DNA from 4 places in the Methylobacterium sp. TK26 genome. Region 3 is predicted to be linked to each of the others. Evidence: riboswitches for the same ligand, from Rfam matches in the RefSeq annotation. Region 3 holds a riboswitch; each other region holds the start of a gene.

Region 1 (7,421 bases), 1.9 Mb from region 3:
CCGGCCCGTCCTCGCCGACGAGGCGGCGGAAGGCCTGCGGCAGGGACAGCCCGACCACCGACAGGGCGATGCGCCGCTCCGGCGCGGGCAGGCCGACTTCGGCGAAGGCGACGCCCTGCGCGGCGACGATCAGATGCTGGCTGTCGACGAGGGTGCCGTCCACGTCGAAGACGACGAGCCTCATCGGCAGCCCCTTCTCATGGCTTGCGAACGGGAGCGGGCGCGGGCGCGGCGGCGGGCGCCTGCTGCTGCTGCTGATGGCGGGCGCGCTCGTAGCCGAGGCGGCAGCGGATGAGGAAGCGCCGCCGCTTGCCGCCGCGATAGCCGCGCTGGTGCGAGGCCCGGTTGCAGGCGGCATACGAGCGCCGTCGCCGGTCGCGGCTGCCGACGACGGGTGCCCCGGCGGCCCTGGGCTCGGCGCGGGCGGCGGGTACTTCCGCCTTGGCCGGTTCCGCCTTCGCGGCCTCGGGTTTGGACGCCGTCGGCTTTTGCGGTGCCGGCACGGCTTCGCCCGCCGCCGCATGGGCGAAGGGCGCCGTCAGGCACAGGGCGGCGAGGCAGGCCAGAGTCGCGAGCTTCATGTCCCAGGGTCTCGACCGTCGGATATCCCGGCAGGCAGGCGCGCGGCCGAGCAAGGCAGCATATGAGGCGGGCGGCGCCGTTGCCAAGGCATGGCCGCCCGCAGGAGCCCTCGGGCCGATCAATCTTCGGGTGCGTCCACCACCGGATCGTACCGGTTGGCATCGAAGCCGAGCAGGTTCCAGCTCTGCTGCATGTGCTGCGGCAGCGGGGCGCTCACGTCCACGGGCTTGCCCGTGCGCGGATGCGGAATCACGATCCGCCGCGCCAGGAGGTGCAGGCGGTTCTGGATGCCGCCGGGCAATTCCCAGTTCTCGACCGAGAAGTATTTCGGGTCGCCGACGATGGGATGGCCGATATGGGCCGCGTGGGCGCGCAACTGGTGCGTGCGCCCTGTCACCGGCTTGAACGACAGCCACGACAGCTTCTGCGCCACCTGATCGACCGTGGCGTAGTAGGTGAGCGCGTGGGTGGCGCCCTCCTCGCCGTGCTTGGCGATGCGCATCCGCGCGTCGGCATCGGTAGGCTCGTCCTTCGCGAGATAGGTCGAGACCCGGCCCTGCTTGACGCGCGGAACCCCGGCGCAGAGCGCCCAGTAGATCTTGCGGGCGTTGCGAGAGCGGAAGCTCTTGGCGAGCGTCGAGGCGGCAAGCCGCGTCTTCGCGATGATGAGGCAGCCCGCCGTATCCTTGTCGAGCCGGTGGACGAGGCGGGGCTTCTGCCCATCCGGCCCGATCAGCGATTCGAGGAGGCCATCGACGTGGCGGACGGTGCCCGAGCCCCCCTGCACGGCGAGGCCGAAGGGCTTGTTCAGCACCATCATCTCCGCATCCTCGTACAGGATGAGGTTCCGCAGGAAGGTGGCGTCGTCCGAATCGCGGGCGGCGTTGCGCGGGCGGTCGTTCGGCTGGTCGAGGCGGAGCGGCGGCACGCGCACGCTCATGCCCGGTTCCAGCCGGTCGTTCGGCTTGGCGCGCTTGCCATCGACCCGCAGCTCGCCCTTGCGGACGATGCTCTGCACGCGGGTGAAGGGAAGCTGCGGAAACCGCGCCGTGAGGAAGCGGTCGATCCGCATCCCCGCCTCGTCCGTCTCCACCGTCAGCGTCTGCACGCCGGAGGCGAGGGTCGCCGAGGCCTCGGCCCGCTGCTCGCGCTTGGTCGGGCCGGGGGGCGGGGGAGGGGCCACGGGAGCCGCCTTGGGCTTCGGCTTCGCCGCCTGACGCGGCTCGGGCGCGGCCGTGGGGATCCACGGCGCGCGCTCGCCCGCATCGTCGCCGCGGGCGCGGGCGGCGCGCTCGGCGGCATCGCGGGCGCTGGTGCGCGGGCCGGTGCGGGCGCGGTCGGCACCATAGGGCGGCTTGCGGCCTGGCCGTCCATCGGGGCGGCCATTGCCGCCGGAAGGGCCGCCGCGGCGGGGAGGTCGTGTGGTCATGATCTTCCTGGAATGCCCGCCGCATAGCATCGCGCGGCGCACCCGGCAAAGTCTTCGCCCGGGAAAGCCCCCGCGCGAGCGTTGACGCGGGGGGAGTGCGTCGCCTAGCGTGGCCGTGACGGTTCCCCTTTCGGGGATCAAAAGGGAACGCGGTGTGGGGCAACCCGAAGCCGCGGCTGCCCCCGCAACTGTAAGCGGCGAGCTTTTCCACCATTCACGTCACTGGGCCAGTTCGCCCGGGAAGACGGTGGGACGGCGACGACCCGTGAGCCAGGAGACCTGCCGTCAGCAGTGGTCACACGCGAAACGCGCCGGGCGGGGTGTCCTGGCGGGTGTCGAAGCAGCGCCCTGAGTGGGGCTGCCGAGGCCTCGTTCGCGGTGACGTGCCACAGCAGCGCGCCCGCGTCCGCCATGCCCGCATCCCGTCCATCCGCAACGGTTCCGCCTGAACTCGTTCGCGGGCCTGGACATGTAATGTTGTTACATTGCATCTGGGGCAAGGCCGGCATCCGCCGCGCCGGAGTCCGTTCACCGATGTTCGTTTTCCGTTCGAGACGCCGCCTCTTCGCCGTCGTCGCCCCTCTCGTCGTCGTCGCGCCTGCCTCCGCGCAGGAGGCCGTGACCCTCGATCAGCTTTCCGTGGAGGGGGAGGGGGGCGTCAGCCTCACCCGCGCCTCGCCCACCGGTCTCAACCTGCGCACGCCCGACCGCACGGCGAGCCGCCTCGGCCTGACGCCGCTCGAAACGCCGGCCAGCGTCGACATCGTCTCCGGCGAGACGGCGCGCCTGCGCGGGCAGGACACGATCGCCGACGCCGTGACGCAGGACGCCACCGGTATCACCACCATCGCCTCGCCCGGCAACGGCAACGGCGCCTTCACGAGCCGGGGCTTCGCCGGGCCAAACTCGATCCAGCAGCTCTACGACGGCACGCGCTTCTATGTCGGCGCCGGCACCGTGACGTTCCCGTTCGATACGTGGAACGTCGAGCGCATCGAGGTGCTGCGCGGCCCGTCCTCCGTGCTCTTTGGGGATGGGGCCATCGGTGGCATCATCAACGTCGTACCGAAAAAGCCGACCTTCGTGCCCATCAACACCGCGCGGGCGGTGGTTGGCTCGGACGGGATCGCGCGCCTCGCCCTCGATTCGGGCGGCGGCATCGCGCAGGCCGAATACGGCGACACCTTCGCCTACCGTTTGAACGTCAGCGGCAACCGGGCGGATGGCTGGCTCAATCAGGCGGGCGACTTCCGCAACCTCGCGGTATCGGCGGCGCTGCTGTTCCGGCCGAGCCCCGACCTCGCCATCACCCTCTCGCACGACCTCGGCTATCAGGAGCCGATGCGCTACTGGGGCACCCCGCTGGTCGAGGGGCGGATCCCGGACCTGATCCGGTTCAACAACTATAACGTCCGCGACCCGAAGATCACCTGGGCGGACAACTGGACCGCGCTGAAGGCCGAATGGTCGCCCACCGCCGACATCACCATCCGCAACACGGCCTACAGGCTCACGAGCCGTCGCCATTGGCTGGACGTGGAGCAATACGCGTTCAACCGGGGCACCGGCCTCGTGGACCGCTCCGACTATTTGGAAATCTACCACAATCAGGAGCAGGTCGGGAATCGCCTGGACGCCACGTTCCGGGGCGCGCTGTTCGGTCGGCCGAACGACGTCTCCGTGGGCTTCGATGTGAACCACATCGACTTCCGGCACACGAACAACTTCTATTTCGACCAGAGCACGAGCGTACCCCTCGTCGGCTACGATCCCGGCCTGTTCCCGCAGAATGGCCGGGCGATCCCGGCCTATGCCACGCAGACCAATCAGGCATCGTTCTTCGCCGAGGACAGGCTGGTCCTCACCGACAAGCTGTCCTTCCTCACGGGCGCGCGCCTCGACCTGCCGACGCTGCAGCGGCAGGACCTCCAGACCGGCGCGCAATTCGAACGCAGCTTCCAGGCGCTCGGCTACCGGTTCGGCCTCGTCTACAACCCGACGCCCGACAGCGCCCTCTACGCGCAATACAGCTACGCCACCGATCCGGTCGGGAGCCTCATCACGCTGTCGCAATCGCTCGCCGGCTTCAAGCTCGCGACCGGTGACCAGATCGAGGTCGGCGCCAAGGGGCTGGCCTTCGACGGCGCCCTGGAATGGACGCTCGCCGGCTACCGCATCGTGAAGGACAACCTGATCTCGCGCCTGCCCGGATCGTCGGCGGTCGGCGTGCAGGTGGGGAGCCAATCCTCGCAGGGCGTCGAACTGGCGCTGGGCTGGCGGTTCACGCCGGGCTGGCGGCTCGACGGCAACCTCGCCCTCCTGCACGCGCAATACGACAGCTTCGACCAGATCGTGAACGGCGCGGCCGTCTCCTATGCCGGGCGGCAGCCCATCGACGTGCCGGAGCGGGTGGCGAACCTGTGGCTCACCTGGGAGCCGACCCGCGACTGGGCCGTGCGCGTGGGCCTTCAGAACGTGGGCGAGGTCTTCAGCGACTTCGGCAACACCGCCCGGCGCCCCGGCTACAACCTCGTGAACCTCGTCCTCGACCGGCAGGTCACGGCGGAGTCGCGCCTGTCGCTGCGGGTCTACAACCTGTTCGACAAGGTCTACGCGATCAGCGGGAACGCGGTGAACGGCGTCGGCACCAACTGGCTGCTCGGACGCCCGCGCTCCGTCGAGGTCGCCTACACGGTGAGCTGGTGAAGGCCGTCGGCAAGCGGGGCAAGCGCTGGCTGATCCTGGGCCATCGCTGGCTCGGGATCGGCACGGCCCTGCTCTTCGCCCTGTGGATCGGCTCGGGGCTGGTGATGCTCTACGTGCCGTTCCCGCGCCTCGACGAGGCGGAACGGCTCGCCCGCCTCACGCCCCTCGACTGGGACCGGGTGAAGGTCGGTCCCGACGCCGCCCTCGCTCTGGTGAGGGCGACGGAAATCCGGCTGGACATGCGCGGCGACCAACCGGTCTATCGCCTCGCTGCACCCGATGGAGGGCGCGTCACGGTCTCGGCCGAGACGGGCGAGCGGCTCGGGCCCATCGGCCCGAACGAGGCCGCGCGCACGGCGGGCGGCGGAGCGGTCGAGCGGGTGTCGCGCGACCAGTGGACGGTCACGGCGCGCTACGATCCCCTGCGGCCCTTCCTGAAGGTGGCCTCCGGCGATGCGGCGGGCACCGAAACCTATGTCTCCGAGCCGACCGGCGAAATCGCCCTCGTCACCACACGCTGGCAGCGCGGCTGGAACTGGGTCGGGGCCGTAATTCACTGGGTCTACCTCACGCCCCTGCGCGCGCGGCCGGAGGCATGGCGGCAGGCGGTGCTGTGGCTCTCCGGCGTCGCGAGCGTCACGGCGCTGACCGGCCTCGTCATCGGGGTCTGGCGGATGCGCCTGCGGCGGCGCTATCGCGGCGGGGCGGTGAGCCCCTATCGCGGCCTCGCCCTCTGGCACCACACCTTCGGCCTCGTCGGCGGAATCGGGCTCGCCGGGTTCATCGTGAGCGGCTGGCTCTCCATGAACCCGAACCGCTGGTTCTCCTCGCTGTCCGTGCCCGACGAGATTCGGGTGGCCTATGCCGGCGAACCCGGTAGCATCGGCCTGTCGCCCGACGACCTCCGGCGAGGGCCGGAGGCGAAGGCCCTGCGCTTCACGGCGATCGGCGGGCGGTGGTTCGTGGTGCGCGATGGAATCGCCGCCGGCCTGGACGACACCACCCTCACTGCCGCCGCATCCGTGCCCGGCGGCAGGCTCGTCTCGGCCGAGCGGATCACGGCCTACGACGCCTATTGGTATCCCCACGGCGACCCGCGGCCCCTGCCGGTCCTCCGCCTGATCTACGACGACCCCGCCGGGACGTGGCTCCACATCGATCCGCGCGACGGCGCGCTGCTGAACCGGCTCGACCGCTCGGGCCGGGTGAACCGCTGGCTCTTCGACGCGCCGCACCGCCTCGACCTGCCGGGCCTGACCCTGCGCCCCACCGGCCGGGAGGCCGCGCAATGGGGGCTCAACCTCCTCGCGATGGGCATCGCGGCGACGGGCCTCGTCGCCGGCTGGCGGCGGCTCGTCAGAACCGCGCGGTGAGGAACAGGCGCACGTTCCGGCCGGGCAACAGGATCTCGTCCTTCTTGAACGAGGCCGCGTTGCGGATATCCGCGTCGAGGAGATTGCGCCCCTGCAGGCCGAGGGTGACGGAGGTCGCGCCGTAGACCTTCGGATCGAGGGGGGCCGTGTAGCTCACCTCTGCGCGCAGGTCGTCGTAGCCGGCGGTCGGCGTCTCGAACGGGGCGATGCGGCGCTGGTCGAAGGCGTGGAGCAGGTTCACCCGCGCGAACCACCCATCAGCCCGCACATAGACGCCGCCGCCGACGCGGTAGGGCGGAATGCGCGGCACGTTGGTGCCGTCATCGAATTGCGCGCGCACGGCATCGAACTGCGCTTCCACACCCGCGAACCCGTCGCCGATCGGCAGGATGTCGTATTGGCCGATGATCTCGGCGCCGTAGAACGTCGCGTTCTGCTGCTGGTAGACGATCTGGCGATTCTCGGTGCCGGTGCCGCAGGACGCGAAGTCGTCGTCGCAGAACAGCCCCGTATAGTTGCGGTAGATGAAGCCCGTGTAGCGCGTGTAGTAGCCGGTGGCATCGAGGCGCAGCGGGCCGACCGCCCGGCGGATGCTCGCCTCGATGGTGCGGGCGCGCTCGCGCTTCAGGTTCGGGTTGCCGATCTCGAACGTCGCCGTGGCGTCGTGCGGCCCCTGCGAGAACAATTCGTAGCCGCTCGGGCCGCGCTCGACATAGGAGCCGGTTAGGCTCGCCACGAAATCGAAGGGCAGGTCCTGCAGGGCGCCGAGGCTGATGCTCTTCGGCGCGAAGCGGCGGGTGCGGGCGTATTGGAGCGGGTCCTGCCCGTCCACGGGAAGGAAGTTGTCCGGGAACTGCGCCGCCGTGCCGGAGATGCGGTCCACCTCGTAGCGGCCCGCCGCCTGCAGCCGCGTGCCGGGCCGCAATTCCAGTTCCTCGAACAGGTACACCGCGTTGGCGCGGGATTCGGTCTTCGGCAGGAAGGATTCGAGGGCGGTGTTGATCACCCGCCGGTCGGATTGGAAGCCCAGCGCGCCCGTCAGCTTGCCGATCTCGGTGAAGACCGGAACGTGCTGGAATTCGAGCCGCGCCTCGGCCTCGCGATTCTTGAAGGTGGCCTGGATCCCGTCGATCCCGTCCTCCCCGATCCCGACTTCGTTGTGCTTGTAGACCGAATAGCCCGCCCAATAGCGGATGACCTCGATGGGCCCGTCCAGCGGGCGATACTCGCCCCGGCTGAGGACGCGGTCCTGGTTCGGGGTCAGGCGGGTGCGGTCCTGCTCCGCGACGCCGCCGGGGATGGCGTAGATCGCATCGTAATGGCTGAACGAG
Region 2 (7,421 bases), 1.5 Mb from region 3:
CGCCCCGGCGGGAAGGCGCCTGTCGAGCCGAGCGTCAGCGCCGCCGACCAGAACACCGCCCGCCTCAAGGCGGCCCGCCTCGAACGGGACGCCCTCAAGGCGAGGTCGGGCAAGCCATAGGCGGCGGCGTACCGCGGCGAACGAACTTCCGGGGGCTCCGGCGCCTTGGTCGAAGATCGGACAGGAGATCTCGGCCATGTGGTACCTCTACGGCTTCGTGCTGCTGGCCGGCGTCGCCAACGCCGTCCAAGCCGGACAGAACGGCGCGCTCTCAAAGGGATTGGACGAGTCCCTGACCGCCGGCCTCGTGGTGGTCGCCGGCACGGCCACCTGCATCCTCCTCGTCGGCCTCCTCTCCGGAAAGCTCGCATGGCCGACCTCGGCCCAGGCGCTCGCGATGCCGTGGTGGGCGTGGTTCGGCGGCATCCTCGGCGGATGCATCATCCTCGCGCAGTTCGTCGTCGCCCGGCAGATCGGCGCGGCGCCGTTCCTCGGCCTCCTCGTGACGGCCGGCGTGGTGACGTCGATCCTGCTCGACAATTTCGGCTGGGTCGGCTTCGAGCGCCACCCCGCGAGCCTCTGGCGGATCCTCGGCGGGTGCTTGATGGTGGGCGGCGTCGCCCTGGTCGCCCTGTTCTGACCGCTCGGCCTCGCGACGCTCTCGTCTTGCCGATCCTTGGGAGAAAACCATGACCGAACCGCCGGACGACAATCTGGACCACTATGCCCTAGGCTTCTACGCGCCCGGCAAGCACATCGCCCGCCAATCCTGCCCCTATGCGGAGGGCACGGAGGCGCATGCACGGTGGTTGGCCGGCTATGATGCGGCCGTCCGAGGGGAGGCCCTGGAGGATCGCGCCGAGGGCTCTGCGTGAGGTCAGGCCCTGGCCCGTGTGACCTTCCCGGCCTTCGGACGTTGGCCTGAGACGGAGGCGCTCGGCTTCGGAGCCGTGCGACGCCTCATCGAGCCTGGAAGGACACCACCATGAAACGCATCCTGATCGCATCCGCCCTGATCCTGTCGCCCTTCGCGCTCGCCGCGACGGCGGAGGCCCAGGGCACCATTCCCGGCGCCCAGCGCGGGGCGGAAGACGGCAACCGCGCGGCGGGGCCGATCGGCGGCGTCGTCGGCGGAGCGGTCGGGGCCGCGACCGGCACGGTCGGCGGCGTCCTCGGCGTCGATCCGGAGCGGGATCGCCGGGACGAGCGGATGGAGCGCCGTGAGGAGCGGCGGGAGATGCAGCGGCGCTAGGGCAGTGACGCACTCACTCCGTTGATGCGTCTCTGACCTATCTTCTTGTTATTGCATCGGTTTTTCTCAGACACGGCTGACGCCTTCGTCTCGATCGATGCACGAGGGCCGGATTCTTGCTGCTGCCGGCACATGCCGGCGGCAGCGCCGGAACCGCCCTTGTTAAGGCCCTCCGCCCGGAGTCCCGATGACCCGCCCCCGCCGTATCGGCCTGCCGTGGTACGCCCCGGAGAATTACGACGCGCTGCGTGCGAGCCTCCTCGACGGCGCGCGGCTCCCGCCGGCCTATGAGACGTGGCGGATCGCGACCGAGCAGATGGAGCGGGAGGTCCAGCGCAGCGGCGTCGAGGTCGTCCGCGTTCCGATCGAGCCGGACGCGTTCGCCCTATGGTGCGCCCGCGACGGCGGACAGCCGGACGCCGCCGCCCGGTCCCGCTATGCCGCCGAGGTTCTCGGCCGGGATGGCTAGCAGCCCGCCGGCCCCTGAATCGGCAACGCGCAGCCACAGATCCCGCAAGGGCGGCGGACATGAGCGCCGGGAACGGCGGCGATCCGGCCTGCGTTCCTCACGCCCCCGCCCGATCCGGAAGGACGCCATGAACGCCCTGAAGCCCCTCGCGCTCGTCGCCCTGCTCGCCTGCGGCCTCGTGGCTTGCGACGACAAGAAGGCGCAGAACAACACCCCCACCAAGGCCGACACGACCAAGATGGAGCCGCAGACCGACCAGTCGGCACCGCCGGCCCAGGCGCCCAAGCCGTAGGGCGCCCGGTCAGAACCGACCGGCGATGGTCAGGCGCACGGCGGTCGGCTCCACGGGGTGGAACACCCGGTCGATCAGCCCCTCGGTCGGCTCGCCGGGCAGGCGCGAGACGTAGGCGTAGGTGACCTGGTCGGACCGGCTGTTCGTCAGGTTCAGCACATCGAGCGAGACGCTGACCCCGTTCTCGAAATTGTAGCCGACCCTTCCGTTGAGGAGCGCCGTCGGGCGCGAGCGGATCGCATTGTCCTCGATCAGCGGGCGCGGCCCGAAATAGCGGAAGCGGAGCGACCCGAACCAGCCCAGCGGCTCGCCGAAGGTGATGCCCGCCGAGGCGATGGTGGTCGGCGCCTCCGGCACCCGGTTGCCCACCGGATCGACATCCGAGAACCGGGCATTGGTGATCGTCAGGTCGCCCTCCAGCGAGAGCCAGGGCGTCACTGCGTAGCGGTTCGTCCATTCGACGCCGAAGCGGCGGGTCGGGCGGCTCGGCTCCGTCGTGCCGGTGTCGCCCTGGAACAGGTTCTCGGAGGCGAAATCGAGCCGGAACAGGGCAAGGCTCGTCTCCAGGCCCGCGATGGAGCGGTTGCGCAGGCCGATCTCGTAGCCCGTCGAGGGCACGAGGAAGGGCGAGCGGGTGGTGGCGAACAGCGAACTCGTCGGATCGACGGTGGCGGTCACGCCGCGCACGTCGTTCGAATGGAAGCCGCCGCCGTAATTGAGGTACAGTTCGGTGTCGCACCATGGCCCGAGCACGAGGCCGAGCTTCGGGTTCAGAACCGCGTCCCGCGCCTTGCCCGAATTGGCCGGCGTGTCCGAGACGACGCTGGCGTAATAGCCGTCCGCACGGAAGCCGAGGCTGGTGCGCAGCCAGTCGGTCCAGCGCACGCGGTTGTCGAAGTAGAACGCCCCGCTCGTCTCCAGCACCCGGTCGTCGAGGATGCCGGAGCGGAACTGCCGGTTCGTCGTGTTGAACAAGCCGACGCGGATCGAATCCGTGCGGGTCTGGATCCCGACCTCGTTCTCCATCGGCAGCCCGAACAGGTCGCCCTGGAAGATGTGCAGCGCCTCGCCGCCGCTGATGATGCGCTGGTCGAGCTGGTGGAACTGGTCGCCATTGACCGGGTCGTTCAGGAAATAGGTGAAATCGTTGAACAGGTTGAGCTGCGAGCGGACCAGGTAGGCCGAGGCCCGCGTCACGCCCGTGTCGTCCGTCGCGCTGAACCGGCCGGAGAGGGAGAACCGCGAGGTGTCGCCGCCATCGGTGGGGTTGAGCGTGCCGTAACGGTCGAGCTGGCCGGAGACGACGGCGCGTTCGGGGATCTGGTTGGTGGCGGTCCAGCGGGCGGCATAGGCCATGCCGGTGACGGAGAACCCGTCCAGCGCCGTGCCCTGGCTGTAGCGGGCGACCGTGCTGATCTTGCGCAGCGCATCCGGCACCGCCCAGGGCCCGTCGTAGAGCTGCGCGTCCGCCGCCATGAGGAGGCGGCCCTCGGCCAGCGGCGCCGAGGCGATGGACAGGGCCCGCTTGTAGCCGAAGCTCCCGATCGAGGTGAGCGCGAGGTTTTTGGGGGTGCTGTCGAGATAGTCGATCCGCACCGATCCGGCGGAGGCGAAATCGCCGTCGCGGACGAAATACGGCCCCTTGTGGAATTCCACCGCCCCGACGAGCTCGGGAATCAGGAAGTTGATGTCGGCGTAGCCCTGGCCGTGGGCATGGGTGCGCATGTTGAGCGGCATGCCGTCGAGGAACAGGGCGATGTCGGTGCCGTGGTCGAGGTTGAAGCCGCGCAGGAAGAACTGGTTGGCTTTGCCCTCGCCGGAATGCTGCGTGACGATCAGGCCCGGCACCGCCTCCAGCACCTCGCCGGGGCGCGTCACCGGCCGGCTGTTGATCGCGGCGCCCGAGACGAGGCCGGCGCTGGCGGAATCCACGGTGAGGAGCGGGCCGCCGATGCCGGTGGTGCCGCCGACATAGCCGGCGCTCGCAGCGCTCGCGGCGGGCGCAGCCGGCTCGGCGCTGACGGAGATCTCGTCGAGGGTCGCCTCCAGCGCGGCGGCCGGCGCGGGGAGGGCGGCGAGGCCGGACAGGGCGAGGGCGGCACGCAACGCATGGCGTGTGGGACGGATCACGGGAGCCTCAGGGGCGGCAGTGGCACGTCACCGCGAAGGACTCTCCGCGCCCGGCCCCACGGCCCGGCGCTTCGACACCCGCCAGGACACCCCGCCCGACGCGTTTCGCGTGTGACCACGACTGACGGCAGGTCTCCTGGCTCGCGGGTCGCCGCCCCTGCACCGTCTTCCCGGATGAGACTCATCCAGTGACGTGGTGGTGCCGGGCTCGCCGCTCACAGTTGCGGGGGCAGCCGCGGATTCGGGTCGCCCCGCACCGCGTTCCCTTTTGATCCCCGAGGGGAACCGTCAAAGCCGAGCTTACGGAGAGGCGGCCGGCGGCGTCAACGCGGTCGCCGCCATTTCCCGGGGCACTGTGCTTTCCCGGTCGCGATGAGGCGGGAGCCGTGACTGGTGAAGGCAGGCCCCCTCCGCAGTATCGGCGCCCCGATGACATGTGCGGCGGAGCACGGCGGGCCGGGAACAGCCCCATAACACTGTCGTTTGACCATCATCGCGTTCGTCTCAAGTCGTCAGGAGGGGGCATACTCATGACCGGACAACATTTAATCCGTATCGTAGCCGGGATTTTCGTGGCGGGCACCCTCGCCCTGCCCGGCGGCGCCGGGGCGGCCAACTATACGGGGACCGGCGGCGGGCCGGAGACCACCGCCAACGCGCCCTACCGCTCCTCCGTGGGGCAGACCGTCCCGCCGGGCCGCGCGGCGGCGCCGGAGGTCGATCCCGGATCGCGCACCGAGCGGCAGAAGCGGCTCGACACCGTGCTGGAGAGCATCTGCGACAGGTGCTGAGGGCATTCAGGATTTCGGCGGCGCGCCCGGCCGCCCCTCGTGCCGGTCGCGGTGGGCGGCGGCGCGGGCGAGGAGCAGCAGCGTGACCGGCGTCGTGACCGTGAGGAACACGCCGATCAGCAGGTCGCGCAGGACGAGGCGCCCCTCGATCAGGGACAGGAGTAGCATCGAGCTGCACAGGATCAGCGCCATGCCGAGGGTCGCGCCCAGCGTCGGCGCGTGGACCCGCTCGTAGAAGGTCTTGAGCCGGATCAGGCCGATGGCGCCGGTGAGCGAGAAGGCGGCGCCCGCCAGGGCGAGACCGACGACGACGAGGGCGGCCCAGGCGGGCAGGCCGGCGCCGGTCACTGCACCACCTCGCCCTGCATCAGGAACTTGGCCAGCGCCACCGAGGCGGTGAAGCCGAGCATCCCGACGATGAAGGCCGCCTCGAAATACAGGCCGCTGCCGGTGCGCATCCCGTGCACCACGATCGCCAGCATCCCGTTGAGGTAGAAGGTGTCGAGGCCGAGCACCCGGTCCTGCGCGCGGGGGCCGCGCAGCATCCGCCACGCGGCGATGGCCATGGCGAGCACCAGCATCGCCTGGGCGAGGCCGAGCCCCCAATCGAGGATGGTCGCGGCGCTCATGCGAAGATCTCCATCAGGGGACGTTCGTAGCGGTCCTTCACCCGGCGGATCCATGCCTCGCCGTCCGTGAAGTCGAGGACGTGCATCAGCAGCCGCCCGGTATCGGAATCGTACTGCACCCAGAGGGTGCCCGGCGTCGCCGTGAGGATGACCGACAGGAGCGACAGGGCGAAGGGCTCGCGCAGGTCGAGGGGGATCGCCACGAACCCCGTCCGCCGCGCGCCGGATGACCGCCCGAGGATGATCCGCGCGACGTCGATGTTCGAGCGGACCATGTCCACGAGCACGATCCCCGCCAGCCGGAGGAGGGCGCCGGGGGCCTTCACCCGCACGGGCCGGGCCTGGAGGGCGTTCATCACCGCCGGGACGATCAGGCCCACGGCCAGCGCCAGCAGCAGGCTGCCGGGCGTCACCGGGGTGTTGAGGAGGAGCCACGCGAGGGCGAGGCCGGCGGACAGCCAGGGATGGGGCAGGAGCCTCACGGGGCGGGTCCTCCCAGGACGGCGCGGACGTAATCCTGCGGCTGCGTCAGCCAGCCCACCGTCGCGTCGGCATAGGCGAGCGCCGGCCCGCCCCAGACGGAGAGGGCGAGGCAGGTCGCGAGCAGGCCGGCCAGCGCCGCGACCTCGGAGCGGGCGAGCGTCGGCGGCTTGTCCGCGTCGCGCACCCAGATGTTCAGGATGCCGAGCCGCACCAGCGGCATCAGCGTGAACAGGCTCGACAGGGTGAGGGCGGCGATCAGCCACCAGCCGGCGGGGGAGGGCGCGCCGGCGGCGCCCACGAAGATCGCGAGCTTGCCGACGAAGCCCGCGAGCGGCGGGATCCCCGCCAGCATCAGCGTGCAGAGCAGGAAGCCGACGCCGAGGATCGCGACGCCCGCCGGGATGACGCTGCCGACCTCGACGGAATCCTCGTCGTCGAACGGGTCGCGGTACTCGTCGGCGAAGACCGGCGCGGCGGCCTCGGCCGGGTCGCGCCCGCGCTGGAGGATCTCCGCGAGGAGGAACAGGGCGCCCGCCGCCAGCGTCGAGCCGACGAGGTAGTAGAAAGCCCCCGCCAGCGCCCGGTCGTTGCCGGAGCCGAGGGCGGCGAGCACCGTGCCGGAGGAGACCATCACCGCGTAGCCCGCCGCGCGGGTGAGGTCGCGGGCGGCGAGCAGGCCGATCGTGCCGAAGGCGAGGGTCGCGAGCCCCGCCGCGAACAGCACGGTCTGGCCGAAGCCCGCCGAGACGCCCTCGCCGAAGACGAGGAGGCTCAGGCGCACCACCACGTAGATGCCGACCTTGCTGAGGATCGCGAGGATGGCGGCGGCCGGCGCGGTGGCCGCCGCGTAGGTGGGGGGCAGCCAGAAGCCCAGGGGCCACGCGCTGCACTTGATGAGGAAGGCGAGTCCGAGGATGGCGCAGCCGATCTCGAACAGGGCGATCTCGCCCTCCGGCGGCCCGGCGAGGCGCCGGGCGAGGTCGGCCATGTTGAGCGTGCCCATCGTGCCGTAGATCAGGCTGACGCCCACGAGGAAGAACAGCGAGGCCACGAGGTTCACGGCGATGTAGCCGAGCCCGGCGCGGATCCGCGTCTCCCCCGAGCCGTGCAGGACCAGCCCGTAGGAGGCCGCGAGCATCACCTCGAAGAACACGAACAGGTTGAACAGGTCGCCGGTCAGGAAGGCGCCGTTCACCCCCATCAGCAGGAGCAGGAACAGACCGTGGAAGCGCGGCCCCGCCCGCCCCCAGCGGGCGAAGGAGAAGACCAGCGCGCAGAGCCCCAGCACCGAGGACAGGGCCAGCATCATCGCCGAGAGCCGGTCGGCCACGAGGACGATCCCGTAGGGCGCGGCCCAGTTGCCGAGGCGGTAGAC
Region 3 (7,421 bases):
CGAGCGGTACACGAGGAGGAGGGCGAGGGGTTCGCCCGCCATCGGCACCACGCTCCGCCCCGCCGCCAGGGCCAGATCCAGCGTCACCGGCCCGCAGCCGGCGCAGGAGGGGAAGCCTCGCGGCAGGGGCTGCGGCGGGGGCACCGGGCCGCCACCGTCGAGATGGGTCGCGAGGCGGTGGAACAGGCGGCGCAGATTCTCGGGGCCGCCGGCACGGAAGTAGCCGTCGAGGTCGTCGGCCAAGGCGGCGTCGGTGCTGAAGGCGGCGAGGCGCGGGTCGGGCCGGTCGTCCCCCGGGAGGACGGCGAGCACCACGCCATGCGCCCGCGCAGCCTCGGCACAGCGCTCGACGCCGTAGCGCCAGTAATCGAGCCCGCCGAGGCAGCGGATCACCACCGCGCGGGCGCGGGCGACGACCTTCTCCACGTAGAGATCGACGGAGAGCGGATGCCGCAGCTTGGCGAGCTTGGCCAGCCGCAGCGAGGGCAGGTCCGGCGCGGCGGCATGCGCGCGTGCGAGTCCGGCGAGGTCGCTGTCCGTAAAGGACAGGATCACGAGGTCGCCCGGCTCCTGGCCGAGATCGATCGCCGCCTCGCCCTCGTCGAGGGAGACCGTATCGACGCGCAGGAGGTGCATCGCGCCTCCTCGGCTTATCCCGCCAGGGCGCTGGCGACGGCGTTCTGGTCGAAGCCCTTCAGGCCGATCACCACGAGGCGCCCGTCACGGGCCTCGCCCGCGCGCCAGGGCCGGTCGAAATGGTGCGACACCCGGCGACCCACGCCCTGCACCACGAGGCGCATCGGCTTGCCCTCGACTTCCACGAAGCCCTTGATGCGCAGCACGCCCTCGGTCTCGGCCGCCTTCTCGACGCGGGCGGCGAGGTCGCCCGCCGTCACGGCGGCGCGGACGGGCAGCGCCACGGTCTCGAAGTCGTCGTGGTCGTGGTCCTCGCCCTCGCCGTGGTGCGAGGGGCGGTTGGCGAGGTCGTCCTCGGCCGCCGCGCCGAGGCCGAGCAGCACGCGCGGGTCGATCACGCCGTTGGCGGTCTCCACCACCTTCACGGCGCGGGGCAGGTGGCCCTGCACCTCGGCCCGGACCTTGGCGAGGCCCTCGGCATCCATCAGGTCGGTCTTGTTGAGCACCACGAGGTCGGCGCAGAGGAGTTGGTCCTCGAACACCTCTTCCAGCGGGTTGTCGTGATCGACGGAGGTGTCGGCCGCGCGCTGGGCGGCGAGCGCCTCCGGGTCCTCGGCGAAGGCGCCGGTCGCGACCGCAGGGCCGTCCACCACCGCCACCACGCCATCGACGGTCACGCGCGAGCGGATCGCCGGCCACTGGAACGCCTGGACGAGGGGCTTCGGCAAAGCGAGGCCGGAGGTCTCGATCAGGATGTGCTCCGGCGGCTCGGCGCGGGAGAGCAGGGTTTCGAGGGCCGGCACGAAATCGTCCGCGACGGTGCAGCAGATGCAGCCGTTCGGAAGCTCCACGATGGAATCCTCCGTGCAGCCCTCGATGCCGCAGGCGGCGAGGAACGAGCGGTCGAAGCCGACATCGCCGAACTCGTTGACGAGGATCGCGAGCTTGCGGCCCTTCGCGTTCTCCACGACGTGGCGGACGAGGGTCGTCTTGCCGGCGCCGAGGAAGCCGGTGACGATCGTGCAGGGGATCTTCGCGACGATGGTCATTCGGCGGCCTCAGGCAACGGGGGAAACGGCGGGATGCGGGCGATCACGCCCGAGCGGAATTCCTTCGGGCGCTCCCGCCAGGGGACGATCCCGTCCGGGGTGCCGGCATAGGCCCTGAGGCCATCGAGGATGGTGGTCGCGGCGGCCTCCGCGTCGAGGTCGCCGTAGATGTAGGTCCAGCGGTTGGGCGACGCCACGGCCACCGTGCAGGGCCGCTTGCAGACCGAGAGGCATTCCACCGGCTCGACGCGCAGGCCCTCGGCCCGTCGCGCCAACTCGGCATGGAGGCGTGCCCCGGCGCGGGGTCCCTCCGGGTCGTCGCCCTCGCGCTTGCAGGTGGTGCAGACGTAAAGGGTCGTGACGGGCTCAGGCATGACGGCGCCTCGCCGGGCCGACATTCTGCCACGCCCAGCCGAAGCCGAGGCCGATCATGGCCCAGAACACCGCGCCGATGGCGAGCGAGCGCGCGGCGAACTGCGCCGCGAGGGCGGCCGGCAGTTCCGATGCGCCGTCGGGCGGTGGCGGCGCTCCGGCGATGTGGGGCCCGGCGATCAGCACGAGCCCGCCCAGGATGGCGATGAACGACCGGCGCACGCCGATGAGGTAGAGGCCCATCGCCGTCGCGGCGGCGGTCATCACCCACCACGCCTGCCGGGCCAGAAGCGGCGCCGCCTCCTGCCCCGGCAATTCCGGCGGCAGGCCGAGGGAGGGCGCCAGGGAGACGCTGGCAAAGCCGGCCAGCGCGAAGGCGAGGCCGGTCTGCAGCGTCGGCTCGCGGCCACACGCGATCAGCACCGCGCCGAGCATCAGGGCGTAGCCCACGCCGCCGACGAGGGTCGCGAGGCCGGTGAAGGCCATGCGCTGGAAGCCGGGGGCGGGCTGCCATTCCGGTGCGGCATCGGGCGCCGCGTGGTCGTGGCCCGCATGGGCGAGCACGATCGGCAGGGCAGGGGGCAGGGCCTGTGCCGCGCGGCTGGGCTCCCGCTGCTCGTACTTCTCCGCCTCGATGATGAGGGGAGAGGTCAAGGCGAGTTGCAGCCCCGTGGCGACGACAGCCGCGAGGAAGCCGGCGGCCAGCGCCGCCGACAGAAGGCGAAGGATCATTCCTGGCGCGTTCGCGTCAGTGGCAGGGGAAGTTCTGGGCGTGCCGGAAATCGTGCGCCGCGTTGTGGAGCGCGATGGCCGGCGAGAAGCCCGCCATGAACACGAGGCCGAGGCCGAGGAACGCCGCCAGCGCGGCCGCCATCAGGCGCTCGTTGGCGCGGGTGGCGACGGGGGCAAAGGACGAGGACTGCGTCGTGGTCGTCATCTGGGCTCTCCAGCCGCCCCACCGGCGGCGTTGTGAAAAGTCGGGATGACGGCAGGTCTCCTGGCTCGCGGCTCGGCGCGCCCACCGCCTTCCCGGATCGCTCCGGTGGCTGCTGGCAGGCGCTCGCCGCTTACAGTTGCGGGGGCAGCCGCGGGGTCGGGCAGGCCCTCACCGCGTTCCCTTTTCACCCCTCTCGGGGCACCGTCATCCGCCCTGTGTAGACGGAGTCCGTGCCCGGCACAACGGCGACGACAACCCGATCAACCGGGCACGACCACGCAATGCCGGGCCGAACGCGCCGGCAGCGTCAGGCGCAGGGTGCCGCCGGAGACGGGCTCGGCCGCGCCCAGGGCGGCCATCTCGGGATGGCGGGCATCGAAGCCGTACTGCGTGAGGCGCGAGGCCGGCAGCGGTCGCTCGAAGGCGATCTCCACCGGCCGCGTCTCGGCCGCGCGGTTGATCGCCACGAGATGCAGTCTCGCCCCGTCCGTGCCGGCCCGGACGGTGAGGCCATCGGGCCGCGCGGCCTCGACGGGCAGGGCGTTGTCGGGGAAGCGGCCGCCTCGGCCGTCGTAGTTGCGATAGAGCCGGAAGGCCGTCCCGAGCCAGCCGGCGAGGGACCCCCAATGGGCGGTGAGCAGCATCTCGGGCCGGGCGAACCGCGCGAGGGCGTCGGCGAGGGCGAGGCCGGAGGCGAGTTGGCCCGCGCCGCCGTAATTGTACTCCGTCACGGCGGTGCGCGTGCCGGGGAAGTTCGCCGCCGTCAGCCGTTCGAGGCTCGGCATCAACGGCAGGGCGAGGCCGCCCTCGTTCGACACGGGCAGCGCCTGCGAGACCCAGCTCGCCTCGCGAAAGCCCGGCTCGGTAAGGGAGCGCGGCGCATCGAGCAGCGGCCCGGCCAGGGCCGGATCCTCCGTGCGGAACAGGGTGCCCCGCTCGCTGAACGGATACCAATGCACGTCGAGGGCATCGAGCAGGCGCTTGCCCTCGCGCTCCGAGGCGAGGCGGAAGGCGTCGAGATACGCGGCCAGGAAGCTGCCGTGCTGCCGGAAGGCGTTCCAATCGGGGGCGTTCTGCAGGCTCACCATCCCCGTGGTGCCCCAACTCGCCGGGCCGATCACCCAGGCGTCGGGATCGATGGCCTTGATCGCCCGCGCCGCCTTGATCGACCGGGCCAGCAGATCCGCGATCCGCACCGGCTGACGCACGATGCGCGGGTGCTGTGTCGCCCAGAGGCCGGGCTCGTTGTCGAGGATGTAGCCGCGAATGCCCGTGGCGCCGGAGGCGGGGCCGTAGCGGGCGACGAGCCGCGCCAGGAGGTGTGGGATGTCCGCGACGCGTGGGTCCACGGGCGCGGAGGCGTCGCGCCGTCCCTCCCACGAGACCGGCACGAAGCGCGGGGAGGGGGCCGCTCGGTCGGCCGGGACGGGGCCGTCCTTGTCGGCGGCGACGTAACCCGCGAGCGGCAGGGTGACGATGCTGCGCGCGCCCATCGCCAGCGAGGCGCCGTGCATCGCCGCAATCACCGCGCCGGGCACGCCGCGCTCGGCGGGGGGCAGGCCGAGGCTCTGGCTCAGGAAATCGCCGTTCGCCTGCTGCCAGTCCTTGCCGGCGTTGCAGGCATTGTTGGTCCAGTTGTAGCTCGTGGCGAAGTTGCCGCCGAACCGGCGCAGGGTGACGCCGGCCGCCCGGTCGAGCTCCGCCGAGCGTGGGCCGCCGTCGAGGGTGCCGATCTCACCCGAGCCGTAGATCAGCGGGCTCACCGGCACCGGGTCGGCACCGTTGCGGACTCGCACGCCCAGCGGCTCGCCCGCACGGGAGGGGCCCGCCCAGATCGTCGCCCCGGCGCCCGCGAGCAGCGCCCGGCGGCTCGGCCTCACGAGACGAGCCCGGACCCGTAGAGCGATCCCCGGAAGCGGGTCATCCAGAACACCTTGCCGAGGCCGCCGCAGGCCGCGATCCGGTGGTGGCGCGCGGCGGGCGGGTTGATCGGCTTCAGAAGCAGCGACAGTACCCCGGAGATGATGGTCTGCGCGACGCCGACCAGCATCCACCGCGCTACCTCCAGGCGGCGGCGGGGGGAGGCCATCTCATGTACGAAGGTGCGGATCTGGCCACTGAGGAAGCGGCGGCGGCGGACATAGGCCCAGTCGAGACGGCGCGGGGGCACCCATTCCGTCACCTCGGCGGCGGCCGCCCAGCCGAAGCGCCGCCCCTCGTGGACGAGGCGCTGCAGGAACAGGCTGTCCTCACCGCCGATGCTGTTCAGCCGTTCCTCGAACGGGCCACCGGGGATCGCGCAGACGGAGGCCGCGAAAAGGGAGTTGTTGGTGCCGAGATAGGCGGCGCGGTGGGTGACGTCTCCCCCGTCCTCGGCGGTGACGCCCCGCGCGAAATAGGCCGCGAAGGGTCCGATCTCGCGGTCGTCGTCGGCCCGCGCGCTCACGGGGCCGAACACCGCATCGTAGGCGCCCCGGCGGGCGACGGCGAGGAGCGCCGCCAGCCAATGCGGCCCGCCGGTCTCGTCGTCGTCGATGAAGGCGATCCACTCGCCCCGCGCCGCCGCCACGCCGGCATTGCGCGCCGTGGCGATGCCGGGTTGGGGCACGGAGACGTAGCGCACCGGCATGGGCGCGCCCTCGGCGAGGCGCTCGATGAGGGTGCGGGCATTGCCGTCGGAGGAGTTGTCCACGACGACGATCTCGGCCCCCGTGTCCGGCGGCAGGCGCTGCGCGAGGATGCATCCCAGGGCGCGCTCGAGCGCCTTATGACGATTCAGGGTGGGGATGACCACGCTGACCGCGACCGGCTCGGTTCCGGGCATACCGTCTCCGATGCTCCCTGAGAAGTTCATTAATAGATAACCGGCGAGTTATAATTTGTACGCCGTTGCGACTTATTCCAGCCGGAAGTAAAGTCGGCATCTGATATCGTGAGATCAATACCGCATTTGCGCGTTAATTTCTCCGACAATGGTAAACGAAATGCTGTAGACGGCGCCGGGCGGACAAGAATCGCGTTCGTCGGCTGCGGCTATGTCGCCGATATGTACCGGCAGTGCCTCGATCTGCATGCGGACGGGCTCGATCTGATCGGCGTCTACGACCGTGACCCGGAACGGCTCGCCGCCTTCGCGCGCACCTGGGGCGACAGGGCCTTCGGCTCGCTGGCCGAACTCCTGGCCGAGCCGGGCGTGGTCGTGGTGAACCTGACCGATCCGGAGAACCACGCCCCCGTCACCCGCGCGTCCATCGCGGCGGGTCGGCACGTCTATTCGGAGAAGCCCCTCGGCCTGACGCTGACCGAGGCGCGCGGCCTCAACGACGCGGCGGCGGCGGCCGGCGTGCGCCTCGCCGCCGCGCCGAGCAACATCCTGGGGGAGCAGGCGCAGACCCTGTGGCGGGCGGTGCGGCAGGGCGCGGTCGGGCGGGTGCGGCTCGTCTATGCCGAACTCGACGACGGCATGGTCCACAAGGCCGATTACCGGAACTGGATCAGCCGCAGCGGGCGGCGCTGGCCGGCGGAAGGCGAGTTCGAGACCGGCTGCACCTTCGAGCATGCGGGCTACGTCGTGACGCTGCTCGTGGCGATGTTCGGGCCCGTGCGGCGGGTGACGGCCCATGCCTCCCTGCTGATCCCGGACAAGGAATGCGACCAGCCGGTGCATCCGGCGCCGGATTTCTCCTGCGGTCTCCTGGAGTTCGACGGCGGCATCGTCGCGCGGGTCACGAACTCCATCGTCGCGCCCTACGACCACCGCCTGCGGATCGTGGGCGACCGTGGGGTGCTGCAGGTCGAAGAGCCGTGGGATTTCGCCGGCCCCGTCCGATTGAAGCGCACGGCGACGAGCCGGCTCGATCGCTTCCTGGAACGGCGCCTGCCGTTGCGGCGGGGCAGGGTGGTGCCGCCCGCCCGTCCGGTGCCGTTCCGGGCCGGGCGCGGGCGTCCGCCGATGGATTTCATGCGCGGCATCCGGGACTTCGCGGATGCCATCGCCTCCGGCGCGCCGGGGCGGATGGACGCGGATCTCGCGGTCCACATCACCGAAGTCACCGAGATGCTGCAGCACCCCGAACGCTTCCCGCGCCCGGCGCCGGTTTCGTCCGCGCCTGGGGCGATGCGGCCGATGGAGTGGGCGGTCTGACGACCCGCAGGAGAACGCGACCCGTGGACGTTCCAAGCCCCCCGACCCTGATCACCCTGTCTTTCTCGGGCGATCTCGATTGCTGCCGCCTGCTCTGCGAGACGGCCGACCGCTTCGCCCCCGCCGGGGCGGCGCATCTCCTCGCCGTGCCGGCGGCGGACATGCCCTTGTTCCGGCCGCTGGCCGGCGGGCGCCGGGCGCTCGTCCCGCAGGAGGAATTACTGCCCGGCTGGCTGCGCAAGCTCCCCCTGCCGGGGCCGGAATGGCGGCGGCGCCTGCGGCT
Region 4 (7,421 bases), 550 kb from region 3:
GCCGGATCGAGGCCGTGCTCAAGGAGATCGGCTCCGAGGCCCAGCTCGCCGTCGACGTGAACGGCCGCTTCAACCTCGAACAGGGCATCGCCTACGCCAAGATGCTGCGCCAGTACCCGCTGTTCTGGTACGAGGAGATCGGCGACCCGCTCGACTACGCCCTCCAGGCCGCCATCTCCGAGTTCTATCCGGGCCCGATGGCCACTGGTGAAAACCTGTTCTCGCACCAGGACGCGCGCAACCTGCTCCGCTACGGCGGCATGCGGCCGGACCGGGACTACCTGCAGTTCGACTGCGCCCTGTCCTACGGCCTGGTCGAGTACCTGCGCACCCTCGACGTGCTGCACCAGTTCGGCTGGTCGCCCTCCCGCTGCATCCCGCACGGCGGCCACCAGATGTCGCTCAACATCGCGGCCGGCCTCGGGCTCGGCGGCAACGAGAGCTACCCGGACCTGTTCCAGCCCTACGGGGGTTTCCCGGACGGCGTGAAGGTCCAGGACGGCCACATCGTGATGCCCGAGTTGCCGGGCATCGGCTTCGAGGGCAAGTCCGACCTGATCAAGGTCATGCGCGAACTCGCAGAGTAAGCGGATCCGACCGGGCGGCATCCCCAACGACCGCCCGGTCCCGTTCCCTGATCCATGCGTCGATGTTCATTCGTGAGATCGCACCGGCAGACGTCATTGACCGATGACGAGTGGGCCGTCCTGAGCGCTCTGACCGACGATTTCGTGAGTACGTCGGTCATCAAGATCCGGGCGGGTATCCCCAGCACCGAGCGGAACACCCGGGCTTTGAGTGCCTGCCTCGCGCTGGAGAGAAGGAGTTTGGTTGAGCGCGCCGGCTCCGGTCGGCGCTCGACGTTGCGCTGGCGTCGACGATCAAAAAGCCCTTAGCCGTTCAAGCCAACGTCTGGTTTCAATGGTAATCGGCTCAGGCGCAGATAGACCGAAATCAACCGTGAGCAGTTCTTTCGCACTCGGCCCACCCCAGTCTTGCAAGCCCCGCGTCGATGCTCCCCAAAAGCGGTCATGAGTTAGCCGTCCGGCGACTTCGCTTCGGGATGGAAAGCTAAGTTCAAAGCTGATTGGACTGAACTCAAGGTCTATTATTTTGGCGATAATAATTCACGTATCATATTACCAGCTGGAATGCGGTTAGGTATCCTTAAGAAAATTGTCTGTTCTATCTTTTATGGTCTGTTGAGAATGAATACAAAAAGACAAAAGGCGGCGGCATACCGGCTATATCTACCGATAAGTCATATCATGCCTGCGGTGTCATACTCGCCAATTTTTGACGTCGCGATTAAATAAGAAATTTAATCAATAGCCTTTGGACTAATGATGGTTCGTGCTTTCCGCAATTGTCCGCTGCCGTCTTAAACCAAATGGGCAGCTATCCACCCCACCCGGCCGTTCATCCGTGTCCCTCGATCAGGCCGGACTTTGCAAAAGTCAAAATACCCGTTCACTTATTATAAAACGGCAAATCTAATATACCTCGTATTAGATTAAAATTCATATTTCATATTTATGAAAAATTTTTCAGGGGGATTAGAATTGTATTACATCAAAAAATTTGGAGGTTACAAATAACTAAATATTTTTACGAAGGCGACGAGGCGGCTGATAGATGCTAGCTGGAACGTTGAAACAATAGATGCGGCGAGACCGAGGCTGTTTTCTTCGACCCGGCCACAACACTCTCTCGCAGCAGTTCTCGTTTGCCTCTGATGAGTCCATCGCGCAAACGTGACGGCATCGCCGACATTGCGAACGACTATGTGGTTATTATGCCACAATCATTCCAACAATGTTACAATGTTGCATGCACCCGTTGACGACGATGGCGTTCATGGCGAGTATCGATCGGCCAAGGTTCTTCGGGTTTCGACCCGGAGCTAAGACGGGAATTCGGTGAGCTTCTTGAAGCAAAGCCGAAGCTGCCCCCGCAACTGTTAGCGGCGAGCGTTCGCCACCGATGACCACTGGTGCTTGCACTGGGAAGGTCCGGCGGGGGCTTTGACCCGTGAGCCAGGAGACCTGCCTTCGGCATGTTGACGTCTCTCGGGCGGGGTGCCCGACGGAGCGTGCCGTGTCGCCGTCTCGGAGGCGACGCGGCCCGTATTCCCGTCGCCCCCGCTCGGCAACAGCGAGTGTGTGGTGGCGACCTCTCAACGTCCGTCCCTGAGCGAACCCGGACGAATCACGCAGCGTTCGGCGCGGGCTTCGCGGGCCCGGCGTCGCAATCAGCGCCTCGCCTTCGCTGCGGTGCTCTCGACCGGCCTTCCCATCGAGGATGTGCGTGCGCAGGAAAGTGTGACGCTGGAGGAACTCTCGGTCGAGCAGGTCGGCGAGGGCACCGCCCGCACGACGGCGACCGGGCGCGGGACCATCGGCCTGATCGGCCCAACGCCGGGCTACGGAGCAGGTACGGCCGTCAGCGCGACGCGCACCGCCACCCCGCAGATCGACGTGCCGGTGGCCGTCTCCGTGGCACCGCGGGAGGCGATCACCGACATCGCCGCCACCCGCGTAGACCGGGTGTTCAATTATCTGCCCGGGGTCGCCCAGCAGAACAATTTCGGTGGTCTGTCGATCTTTAGTTACGCGATCCGCGGCGTGACCACCTCGGAGATCTACAAGAATGGTTTTCCCCTCAACCGCGGTACGCCGCCCCCGCCCGACGCGCAGAACATCGAGCGCATCGAGGTTCTGAAAGGCCCCGGCGCGGCCCTGTTCGGGCGCAGCGATCCCGGCGGCCTCGTTAATCTCATCACCAAGCAGCCCACCGCCGAGCGGTTCGTCGAGTTCGGCAACCAAGTCGATTCGTTCGGCCTGACCCGGGGCACCATCGATGCCGGCGGCGCCCTGAACGAGGATGGGACGGTCCTCTATCGCTTCAACCTCGCGGCGCAGGGGGCGGGCAGCTTCCGCGACTTCGTAGACAGCGACCGCCTGCTCGTGGCTCCGGTGGTGAGTTGGCAGGTGACGCCCGACACGCGCATCACGGTCGAGGCCGAGTTCGTGAAGAACCGCATCGTCTTCGACCGCGGCGTGATCGCGATCAACCGGCAGCTCGGATTCCTGCCGCTCTCGCGCTTCCTCGGTGAGCCCGGTCAAAGCACTGTCCAGAACAACAACTCGCTGCAGGTCCGCGTCGATCACCGCTTCGATGAGAACTGGCAGATGCGGCTCGCCGCCTACTTCAACACCGGCGATCTGGAGGGCGAATCAGCCGAGATCCGGGCCATCGCCGCCAACAACCGTACCGTCTCGCGCGACCGGAACATGCGCGACTACCGCTGGGACGTGGCGGTCGGTCAGGCCGACCTGATTGGGCGGTTCGACACCGGCGGCATCGGCCACACGCTCCTCCTCGGCATGGACCGGGAGAGCACCGACAGCCGCGTCCTCTATCTGCGCTCGAACTTCCGCACGAGCCCCTTATCCCTCGACATCTACTCGCCGGTCTACGGGCAGGCGCTGCCGCCGATCACCATTCCGCGCAATAACATCGAGCGCATCACCAATACCGGCCTCTACGCCCAGGACGAGATCGTCCTGAGCCCGGAATGGCGGGCTCTGGTCGGCGTGAGGCTCGACATCTTCGAGCAGTCCTTCCGGGAGCGCATCCCGCGCAGCCAAGTGGACCAGGCACACGTGGCGGCCTCGCCCCGGGCGGGCCTCGTCTACCGGCCGCTTCCCGAGCTCGCCTTCTTCACCAATGTCGGCACGAGCTTCCGGCCCAATATCGGGCCGGACGCCGCCGCCGTGACGCGCGGAACGGCGCTGCCGCCCGAGACCGGCCTCGGCTACGAGGTCGGCGCCAAGTCGGAGCTGTTCGGCGGCAACCTGCTCCTCACCGCCGCCGCCTTCCATGTGGAGCGGGAGAACGTGCTAACGCCCGATCCGGCGAATTCCGGGTTCTCGCTCGCGGCGGGCGCCGTGCGCAGCCAGGGCTTCGAGTTGACGGCCCAGGGGCAGATCACGCCGGAGCTGAAGCTGCTCGCCGGCTACGTCTACGCCGATGCGAGAGTGACCAAGGACAACGTGCTGCCCGTGGGCGCGCCCCTCGTCAACGTGCCCCGCCATTCCGGCAGCCTGCTCGCGGTCTACGAACCGGGGGGCGAGTGGCGCGGCTTCGGGATCGGCGGCGGCGTGCGGGGCGTCGGCGAGCGGGCGGGCGACGCGGCCGGAACCGGCTTCACCCTCCCGGGCTTCATCGCGGTCGATGCGCTGACCTATTACAAGTTCGGCAATGCCCGCGTCGCGCTCAACGTCGAGAACATCTTCGATACCGCGTATTACGAGAGCTCCCTGAACGTCTTCCGCGTCTATCCGGGCTCGCCCCGGCGGATCACCGGCTCCATCACGGTGCGCTTCTGATGGCGGCGGGGACGGACGAGCCCTTGCTGGCGTTGCGGGGCGTGACGAAGCGCTTCGGCACCAGGACCGCCCTCGACGGTCTCCACCTCACCTTGCGGGCGGGGGAGGTCTACGCCTTGCTCGGCCCCAACGGCGCGGGCAAGACGACCACGATCAACCTGATCCTCGGCTTCCTGAAGGCCGAGGCGGGGGACGTCCTCGTGGGCGGGATTGACGCTGCGGCGTCTCCCGTCGCCGCCCGCGCGCTGACGACCTACATCCCGGAACAGGTCGCCCTGTATCCGGGGCAGACCGGCGTAGAGAATCTCCGCTACTTCGCGACCCTTGCGGGCCTCGCCGTCGGCCGGGCGGAGGCCGAAGGCCATCTCGCCACGGCGGGCCTGCCGATGGAGGCGTGGTCGAGGCCCGCCTCCGGCTACTCGAAGGGGATGCGCCAGAAGGTCGGCATCGCCATCGCCCTGGCGCGGAAGACCCGGCTGCTGTTGCTCGACGAGCCGACCTGGCCTCGATCCGTCGGCCTCCGCCGCCTTCTCCGGCACGGTGCGGGATGCGGCGGCGCGAGGCACGGCGGTGCTGATGGCGACGCACGACCTCTACCGGGTGCGCGAGATGGCGGATCGCGTCGGCGTGCTGTCGCAGGGGCGCATCGCCGAGGAGATCGACCCGAAGGCGCTCGATCACCTCGCGCTCGAACGGCTCTACAACGCGCAACTTTCCGGAGCGACACCGTGAGCCGCGTCGGCGCGGAACGACGGTGCTGCACGTCACACGCCGCCCCCCGATGCCGATCCACGACGACCAGATCCGGCTGGGCTCCCACGGCTATGGGCGCGACACCGAGCGGGAGGGGCGGCGCGAAAGGGCGCTGCCGAGGGAGGGGACCCGTGCTGTCGCGGCCTGAACACCTCCATCACTTTCCGACCCTGACCGGGATCCGGCCTCCCCGCGCGGCGGTCGCCTTCGGCTGGATCATCGGCATCGGGACCATCCTCGCAATCCTGGCCCTGCTGTACGTGCCCTGGGTGCAAACCTCGGCCGGGACCGGGCGCGTCATCGCGCCGAACCCTGCCGATCGGGTCCAGACGGTCACGGCCCTGGTTCAGGGGCGGGTGGAGCACTGGTACGTCGAGGATGGCCAGCAGGTCCGCGCCGGGGATCCCATCGCCCGTCTCGTCGACAACGATCCGTTCCTGCTCAAGCGTCTCGCCGCCGAGCGGGAGCAGATCGAGGCCGAGATCGCGGCCGCCGATCAGGCGGTGAAGGTGGCGGAGAGTCAGGTCAGCCAGACGCGCGAGGCCGCCGAGAAGGGCTTCGTGACCCGGCGCAACTTCGAGGCCGCCCAGATCCGCGTGGCGGAGCAGCGCGCGAAACTGGCCGAGGCCAAGGCCAAGCTCAGCCGCCTCGACGTGACCGTGAACCGCCAATCGGCGCAGCTCGTGCGGGCTCCGAGGGGCGGCCGCATCCTGCACATCGACGCCGCCGCCGCCGGTACGCTGGTGAACGCAGGCGACACCCTGGCCACCCTCGCCCCGCACGCTCCGGAACGCGTCGTCGAACTGATGGTCGACGGACGGGACGTCGCTCTGATCCGGGTCGGCCAGAGCGTGCGCCTCGCCTTCGAGGGCTGGCCGGCGATCCAGTTCAGCGGCTGGCCCTCGGTGGCCCACGGCATGTTCGACGGGCGGGTGCGAGCCGTCGACCCATCGGCCCAGCCGACCGGCCTCTTTCGCGTGCTGGTCGAGCAGGATTCCGGCCAGACCAAATGGCCGGACGTCGACTATATCCCGCTCGGCGCCAAGGCGCGGGGCTGGATCCGAATGGAGACCGTCCCGCTCGGTTACGAGTTGTGGCGCGTGCTGAACAACTTCCCTCTGGAGTTTTCGAAGACGCCTCGAATGTCGAACTGAGCAATCGAAGCGATAGATGTCGTCGCCGTCTGGGCTGAGATAAACAGTCCTTCGTGGAGTTGGTGCTCGGCGACGCGAGGGAAAATCCCACGGGCGCGTGTTTTTTCCGGTGCGGCGGGGGTTAATTTTTCCTTACTTACGCGCGTCGCCGTGCATGATGCCAGGAACGGCCACCGTTCACGAGGCCGGGCACAATCGAACCGAAGCTCCACGTTCGGGATGCGTTCGATGGGCAATCGATCAGGGGCCACTTCGCACACGACGTCACGCCCGCGCATTCCCGTGCCGGGCCCGGCCCTCTCGCGGGGCCGGACCTCGAACGTCCGTGCGACGCTGCCCCCGCTGCCCTCGTAGCAATCTCCGAAGGTCGAGCCGGCACGCCGGGCTTCGACGCCTGTCCCAAGGTTTTTCCCCTTTCGCCGGGGCGCCCAAGCGGCGCGCCCCGCCCCCCTGCCATGGGCAATGGAGACGATCATGTCCGTCACGTTCACGGTCGACGCCAACGACCTCCGCCACATCCTCGATCAGATCCGGATCGCGGAGGAGTTCACGGCCCCTGGCAATACGCGCACCCTGCAGGAGATCATCGGTCCCGACGCGGCGCTGCAGCCGTTCGGCCTGCGCGCGGTGGACGGCAGCAACAACAACCTCCTGCCGGGTCAAAGTCTTCTCGGGGCGGCGGACCAGCCGTTCCCCCGGCTCCTGTCAGCGCAGTACACCACGGGCACCGGCTCGTTCGGCAACCTGACAAACAACGACTATTCCACGTCCGGCACAATCATCGACACCAGCATCCGGACGGCCAGCAATCTCATCTCGGACATGAGCCCGCACAACCCGGCGGCCGTCGCCGCCTGGTTCGCGAACCCGATCGCGCAGACGGTCTATGCCGATGCCCATGGCGGCGCGGCGCCGCCCGCAGGCTACATCCCGACTGCCGCCGAGCTGACCTTCATCCCGAACCAGTCGCCGGATATCGGCCTCTCGCCGCCGTTCAACGGCTGGATGACCCTGTTCGGGCAGTTCTTCGACCACGGCCTCGACCTCGTCACCAAGGGCGGCAACGGCTCCGTCATCGTGCCCCTGATGCCCGACGACCCGCTGATCGCCGGTGCCGACGGCA

The links. Region 3 has a riboswitch for cobalamin ahead of ACXJ1Y_RS13270 (CbtB domain-containing protein). Riboswitches for the same ligand answer to the same signal wherever they lie in the genome.
Region 1: it holds a riboswitch for cobalamin, as region 3 does, so the genes downstream of both, ACXJ1Y_RS00535 (TonB-dependent receptor) here and ACXJ1Y_RS13270 (CbtB domain-containing protein) in region 3, are expected to answer to the same signal.
Region 2: it holds a riboswitch for cobalamin, as region 3 does, so the genes downstream of both, ACXJ1Y_RS05970 (TonB-dependent receptor) here and ACXJ1Y_RS13270 (CbtB domain-containing protein) in region 3, are expected to answer to the same signal.
Region 4: it holds a riboswitch for cobalamin, as region 3 does, so the genes downstream of both, ACXJ1Y_RS10590 (TonB-dependent siderophore receptor) here and ACXJ1Y_RS13270 (CbtB domain-containing protein) in region 3, are expected to answer to the same signal.

The regions. Positions count from the first base shown of each region.
Region 1 is NZ_CM143965.1:108,594-116,014, forward strand. It holds gene ACXJ1Y_RS00520 (HAD-IA family hydrolase) at 1-184, opposite strand, end outside; gene ACXJ1Y_RS00525 (hypothetical protein) at 198-581, opposite strand; gene ACXJ1Y_RS00530 (RluA family pseudouridine synthase) at 701-2,011, opposite strand; cobalamin riboswitch at 2,114-2,312, shown strand; gene ACXJ1Y_RS00535 (TonB-dependent receptor) at 2,546-4,717, shown strand; gene ACXJ1Y_RS00540 (PepSY domain-containing protein) at 4,714-6,090, shown strand; gene ACXJ1Y_RS00545 (TonB-dependent receptor) at 6,074-7,421, opposite strand, start outside.
Region 2 is NZ_CM143965.1:1,202,412-1,209,832, forward strand. It holds gene ACXJ1Y_RS05940 (hypothetical protein) at 1-120, shown strand, start outside; gene ACXJ1Y_RS05945 (DMT family transporter) at 197-640, shown strand; gene ACXJ1Y_RS05950 (ribosome modulation factor) at 690-875, shown strand; gene ACXJ1Y_RS05955 (hypothetical protein) at 986-1,252, shown strand; gene ACXJ1Y_RS05960 (hypothetical protein) at 1,440-1,721, shown strand; gene ACXJ1Y_RS05965 (hypothetical protein) at 1,849-2,013, shown strand; gene ACXJ1Y_RS05970 (TonB-dependent receptor) at 2,023-4,062, opposite strand; cobalamin riboswitch at 4,253-4,448, opposite strand; gene ACXJ1Y_RS05975 (hypothetical protein) at 4,716-4,934, shown strand; gene mnhG (monovalent cation/H(+) antiporter subunit G) at 4,941-5,282, opposite strand; gene ACXJ1Y_RS05985 (K+/H+ antiporter subunit F) at 5,279-5,563, opposite strand; gene ACXJ1Y_RS05990 (Na+/H+ antiporter subunit E) at 5,560-6,045, opposite strand; gene ACXJ1Y_RS05995 (monovalent cation/H+ antiporter subunit D) at 6,042-7,421, opposite strand, start outside.
Region 3 is NZ_CM143965.1:2,744,286-2,751,706, reverse strand. It holds gene cobN (cobaltochelatase subunit CobN) at 1-636, opposite strand, end outside; gene cobW (cobalamin biosynthesis protein CobW) at 651-1,685, opposite strand; gene ACXJ1Y_RS13280 (DUF1636 family protein) at 1,682-2,059, opposite strand; gene ACXJ1Y_RS13275 (CbtA family protein) at 2,052-2,789, opposite strand; gene ACXJ1Y_RS13270 (CbtB domain-containing protein) at 2,806-2,994, opposite strand; cobalamin riboswitch at 3,028-3,215, opposite strand; gene ACXJ1Y_RS13265 (glycoside hydrolase family 44 protein) at 3,255-4,874, opposite strand; gene ACXJ1Y_RS13260 (glycosyltransferase family 2 protein) at 4,871-5,818, opposite strand; gene ACXJ1Y_RS13255 (Gfo/Idh/MocA family protein) at 5,945-7,138, shown strand; gene ACXJ1Y_RS13250 (DUF6492 family protein) at 7,162-7,421, shown strand, end outside.
Region 4 is NZ_CM143965.1:2,196,933-2,204,353, forward strand. It holds gene ACXJ1Y_RS10585 (mandelate racemase/muconate lactonizing enzyme family protein) at 1-587, shown strand, start outside; cobalamin riboswitch at 1,862-2,068, shown strand; gene ACXJ1Y_RS10590 (TonB-dependent siderophore receptor) at 2,274-4,391, shown strand; partial or broken gene ACXJ1Y_RS10595 (ATP-binding cassette domain-containing protein) at 4,391-4,831, shown strand; gene ACXJ1Y_RS10600 (hypothetical protein) at 4,968-5,123, shown strand; gene ACXJ1Y_RS10605 (efflux RND transporter periplasmic adaptor subunit) at 5,276-6,298, shown strand; gene ACXJ1Y_RS10610 (peroxidase family protein) at 6,773-7,421, shown strand, end outside.